Linked DNA regions of Ruegeria pomeroyi DSS-3. The protein of the gene in region 1 interacts with the protein of each later gene in a pairwise test. Links are inferred from orthologs where the notes say so. Each region holds a gene or a part of one and is shown on either strand. Other genes may lie near its edges.

Region 1 (2,851 bases):
GCCAGAACGGCATCAAGCTGCATCTGGGCACCAATGTGCTGGAGATGGAACGCGAAGGCGACCGGATCCGGGTCAAGGCTACCAATGGCGACGAAGAGCTGTTCGACCAGGTGATGTTCGCCACCGGCCGGGTGCCCAATGCCGACCACCTCGGACTCGAGGGGCTGGGCGTCGAGCTTGGTCGCAAGGGTCAGATCGTGGTGGATGACTACAGCCAGACGGCGGTGCCCTCGATCTATGCGATCGGCGATGTCACCGACCGGGTCAACCTGACGCCGGTTGCGATCCGCGAGGGCATGGCCTTTGTCGATACCGTGTTCCGGGGCAAGCCGACGCCGGTCGATCACGCGCTGATCCCGACCGCGATCTTTACCCAGCCCGAGATGGGCACCGTGGGTTTGAGTGAGGAGGAGGCCGCAGCGCAGGAGCCGGTCGAGATCTATGCGACCTCGTTCAAGCCGATGCAGACCGCCTTTGCCGGGCGCAGCCAGCGGGTGCTGATGAAACTGATCGTGTCAAAGGCCACGCGCAAGGTTTTGGGCTGCCATATCGTGGCCCCGGGCGCGGGTGAAATGATCCAGCTGGTCGGCATCGCGGTCAAGATGGGCGCCACCAAGGAGGACTTCGACCGAACGGTTGCGGTTCACCCGGTTATGGCCGAAGAACTGGTCACCCTGCGGCAACCGGTCCGCAGTGCTTGATTTACGGAGCAAAATGCTCAGGTTAAGGAACAGGCCGGTCACGGCCGTGTGAACAACAAGGAGACGGAAACCAGATGGCGGGCAACTCAGGTGGCCCCTGGGGGGGCGGAGGCTCTTCCGGTGGCGGCGGAAACAGGGGAAACAATGGCGGTCAGCGGCCGCCCGAAGGTGATGGCCCGCAGATCCCCGAGATCGACGAATTGGTCAAGAAGGGCCAGGAACAGCTGCGCGTCCTGATGGGCGGGCGCGGCGGATCCGGCAACCGGGGCGGCGGCAACGGTCGCGGCACCGGCGGCGGTGGCGGCCCGGCCTTTACCCGGGGCACCGTGGGTCTGGGCCTTGTGGTTGCGCTTGGTCTCTGGGGCATGGCGAGTTTCTATACCGTCAAACCCGAAGAACAGTCGGTTGAACTGTTCCTGGGCGAGTTTTCCGGCATCGGTACCGAGGGTCTGAATTTTGCCCCCTGGCCGCTGGTCACTGCCGAGGTGATCCCGGTCAAGGTCGAACAGACCGAGACCATCGGCTCGGGCGGGCGCGGCAGCGATGCCGGGCTGATGCTGACCGGGGACGAGAACATCGTCGATATCGACTTCCAGGTGGTGTGGAACATCACCGATCCGGCCAATTTCCTGTTCAACCTGCGCGACCCGCGCCAGACCATTCAGGCGGTGTCGGAATCGGCGATGCGCGAGATCATCGCGCAGTCGGAACTGGCACCGATCCTCAACCGGGACCGTGCGGTCATCGCAGAGCGGCTCAAAGACCTGATCCAGCTGACGCTGGACAGCTATAACTCGGGCATCAACATCGTCCGGGTCAACTTTGACGGGGCCGACCCGCCAGAGCCGGTCAAGGATGCCTTCCGCGAGGTTCAGTCGGCAGGTCAGGAACGCGACCGGCTGGAAAAACAGGCCGATGCCTATGCCAATACGGTTCTGGCCGGCGCGCGCGGTGAAGCGGCGCAGGTGCTGGAAGAGGCCGAAGGCTATCGCGCCCGCGTGGTGAACGAGGCCCAGGGTGAGGCCAGCCGCTTCCTCGCGGTGCTCGAGGAATACTCCAAGGCGCCCGACGTGACCCGCAAGCGTCTCTATCTGGAGCGGATGGAGCAGGTGCTGGGCGATATCGACAAGGTGATCCTGGACGGCGAAGGCTCGGGCAGCCAGGGCGTGGTGCCCTATCTGCCGCTCAACGAGCTGCGCAAATCCAGCGACAAGGAGAACAACTGATGCGGAAATCGACCTTTCTCCTGCCCATCGTCGTGGTGCTGGTTGCGCTGGGCCTGTCGTCGCTGTTCATCGTGGACGAGCGCGAAAAGGCGCTGGTGCTGCAATTCGGCCGGGTGATCGACGTCAAGGAAGAGCCGGGACTGGCCTTCAAGATCCCGCTCATCCAGGAAGTGGTGCGCTATGACGACCGCATCCTCAGCCGCGAAGTCGGCCCGCTGGAAGTCACCCCGCTGGATGACCGCCGTCTGGTGGTCGACGCCTTTGCCCGCTATCGCATCGTCGATGTGCGGCAGTTCCGTCAGGCCGTGGGTGCCGGTGGCATCGCCACCGCCGAAACGCGGCTCGATTCGATCCTGCGCGCCAAGACGCGCGAAATCCTCGGCTCGGTCAGCTCGAACGATATCCTGAGTTCCGACCGTGCCGCGCTGATGCTGCGCATCCGCAACGGTGCCATCTTCGAGGCCCGCGATCTGGGGCTTGAGGTGATCGACGTGCGGCTGAAGCGGACCGACCTGCCCGAAGCCAACCTGAACGCCACGTTTGCCCGGATGCGGGCCGAGCGTGAACGCGAAGCCGCCGACGAGGTGGCGCGCGGTAACGAGGCGGCGCAGCGGATCAGGGCCCAGGCCGACCGGACCGTGGTCGAACTGGTCTCGGAAGCGCGCCGCGAGGCCGAGATCGTTCGCGGTGAGGCCGACGCACAGCGCAACGGCATCTTTGCCGAGGCCTTTGGCAAGGACCCGGAATTCTTCGAGTTCTACCGCTCGCTCTCGGCCTATGAAAAGGCGCTGCAAGGGGGCAACAGCTCGATGGTGATGAGCCCGGATTCCGAGTTCTTCAACTATCTGAAGTCGCCCTCGGGCCGGTCAGAATAAGCCTCAGGGCATGTCACAGACAGGGAAAGGGCCGGCCATTGCGCCGGCC
Region 2 (2,902 bases), 1.9 Mb from region 1 along the record:
TCACGAGCGCTCCAGCCAGCTGGGCGGCTGCCTGATCCTGGGGCAGGGGCGCCGGATCCGGTTCTGTCGCGAATGGAAGGCGGTCGAAACCCTCACCGTGCCGCAGGGTGCGTTATGGGACGGGCGCTGGGTGCTGCGCGGCCCCGTGGTGAAGGACGGAGAGCTGCGCGCGCTGGGGGCTGCGGGGTTGAAACTCTGCCCCGACTGGCGCCAGACCGGGCGCCCCTATGCGGCGCTGATCGCCAGCCCGTCGGTCTGGAGCGGTGCCGATTTGGTCGCCGCGCCGCTGGCCGGATTGGCCAATGGCTGGACCGCTGAACTGGAAAGTGGCGAAGAAGACTTCTACGCGTCCCTTTTATCGCATTGAACCTCGCCCGATCATCTCTATTTTAAGGGGTAAGCTGGCTGCGGAGTTCCGCGGCCGGAAAGTATTGGGAGAATGTCCTTGGGCAACGCACGTAACATCGCCTTCTGGGTCGTCCTTTTCCTGTTGATTCTCGCTCTGTTCAACCTCTTCAGCGGGTCGGGCGGAACTTTGCAGAGCCAGGAAAAGACCTATTCCGAATTTGTCAGTGCCGTCGATGAAGGCAATGTGACAAAGGTGATCCTCGACGGTGAGCAAATCCGCTACCGCACCAGTGACGGTCGCGATTTCGTCACCATCAAGCCTGGCGATGCCGAGGTGACCACCCTGCTGATCGACAAGAACATCCCGGTGCGCGCGGAAAAGCAGCAGCAATCGGGGTTCCAGTCCTTCATCATCACCCTGCTGCCATTCCTGCTGCTGATCGGTGTCTGGGTCTATTTCATGAACCGGATGCAGGGCGGCGGGCGCGGTGGCGCCATGGGTTTCGGCAAGTCCAAGGCCAAGATGCTGACCGAGAAACATGGCCGCGTCACCTTTGACGACGTGGCGGGCATCGATGAGGCCAAGGAAGAGCTGGAAGAGATCGTCGAATTCCTGCGCAACCCGCAGAAATTCAGCCGCCTGGGCGGCAAGATCCCCAAGGGTGCGCTGCTGGTGGGCCCTCCGGGCACCGGTAAGACGCTGCTGGCGCGTGCCATTGCGGGCGAGGCGGGCGTGCCCTTCTTCACCATCTCTGGCTCGGATTTCGTGGAAATGTTCGTTGGTGTCGGTGCCTCCCGTGTGCGCGACATGTTCGAACAGGCCAAGAAGAACGCACCCTGTATCGTGTTCATCGACGAGATCGACGCCGTGGGCCGCCATCGTGGTGCCGGCTATGGCGGCGGCAATGACGAACGCGAACAGACGCTGAACCAGTTGCTGGTCGAAATGGACGGGTTCGAGGCCAACGAGGGTGTCATCATCCTGGCCGCCACCAACCGCAAGGACGTGCTGGACCCCGCGCTGCTGCGCCCGGGCCGGTTCGACCGCAACGTCACCGTCGGCAACCCCGATATCAAGGGGCGCGAGAAAATCCTGGGCGTACATGCCCGCAAGACCCCGCTGGGTCCTGATGTCGATCTGCGCATCATCGCGCGCGGCACGCCCGGCTTCTCAGGCGCCGATCTGGCCAACCTCGTGAACGAAGCGGCGCTGATGGCCGCCCGCGTGGGCCGGCGTTTCGTGACCATGGAGGATTTCGAGAACGCCAAGGACAAGGTCATGATGGGGGCCGAGCGCCGCTCGATGGTGCTGACCCAGGACCAGAAGGAAAAGACCGCCTATCACGAGGCCGGTCACGCGGTGGTGGGGCTTGCCCTGCCGATGTGCGATCCGGTCTACAAGGCCACGATCATCCCGCGCGGCGGCGCGCTGGGCATGGTGGTCAGCCTGCCGGAAATGGACCGGCTGAACTGGCATCGTGACGAATGCCAGCAAAAACTGGCGATGACCATGGCTGGCAAGGCCGCCGAGATCCTCAAATACGGCGAGGATCACGTGTCCAACGGCCCGGCGGGCGATATCCAGCAGGCCAGCCAGCTGGCCCGTGCGATGGTGATGCGCTGGGGCATGTCCGACAAGGTCGGCAATATCGACTATGCCGAGGCGCATGAGGGCTATTCCGGCAATACCGCCGGGTTCTCGGTCTCGGCTCATACCAAGGAGCTGATCGAGGAAGAGGTCAAACGCTTCATCCAGCAGGGCTATGATCAGGCCCATGCCATCCTGACCGAACGCCGCGAGGATTGGGATCGCCTGGCTCAGGGCCTGCTGGAATACGAAACCCTGACCGGCGAAGAGATCAAGCGGGTGATGAAGGGCGAACCGCCCCATGCCGGCGATGACGAGGATCAGGGTACGGATCAGGGCAATGCTGCCAGTGTGACCGCGATCCCCAAGACCAAGCCCAAGGCGCCGCCGGCAGGCGGGATGGAACCCGAACCCACCGCCTGATCGCGACCAGTACATCCCAGAAAAGGCCCGGCATCGCCCGGGCCTTTTCCATTTCGGCTGGCCAATCGCGACGAGACCGCTAGGGTTGCGACGGTAATCAAAGACGGAGAAATGTGATGCCGGTTCTCGAGAAAAGCGGCCATATCGGCCGGGTCGAATGGCTGGGCCGGGTACCTGCGGGCGGCTCGCTGCGGGCCGAACCGGTCGACATGCTGGACCTGGGCTTTGCCGGGGTGACCGGTGAGCGGCACGAGGGGGTCACGCGCCCCTCTTGTGTGCGGGTGCGCAACCTTTACGACCGCGATACCGAGATCCGCAATGCCCGCCAGCTGACCGTCCTGTCGGCCGAGGAAATGGCAGCGATTGCCGCCGAGATGGGGCTCGACCGGCTCGACCCGGCCTGGCTTGGTGCCTCGATCGTGATCAGCGGCATTCCCGATTTCACCCATGTGCCGCCTTCCTCGCGCCTGCAGAGCGGGGACGGGACCACCCTGACCATCGACATGGAAAACCGCCCCTGCGTCTTTCCCGGTCGCGAGGTCG

What was found. Proteins that work in one complex are often made in the same cells at the same time.
Region 2: the proteins of hflK (region 1) and ftsH interact in binary tests that used the Escherichia coli proteins (3 or more experiments, as listed by UniProt). The link is inferred for Ruegeria pomeroyi DSS-3 from one-to-one orthologs.

What each region holds. Positions count from the first base shown.
Region 1 is NC_003911.12:1,390,725-1,393,575, forward strand. It holds hflK (FtsH protease activity modulator HflK), read left to right. Parts: upstream 1-775; coding sequence 776-1,927; downstream 1,928-2,851. Other genes in the region: gor (glutathione-disulfide reductase), read left to right, coding at 1-701; hflC (protease modulator HflC), read left to right, coding at 1,927-2,802.
Region 2 is NC_003911.12:3,315,280-3,318,181, reverse strand. It holds ftsH (ATP-dependent zinc metalloprotease FtsH), read left to right. Parts: upstream 1-445; coding sequence 446-2,359; downstream 2,360-2,902. Other genes in the region: SPO_RS15730 (MOSC domain-containing protein), read left to right, coding at 2,476-2,902; tilS (tRNA lysidine(34) synthetase TilS), read left to right, coding at 1-367. UniProt on the Escherichia coli protein: Acts as a processive, ATP-dependent zinc metallopeptidase for both cytoplasmic and membrane proteins. Plays a role in the quality control of integral membrane proteins.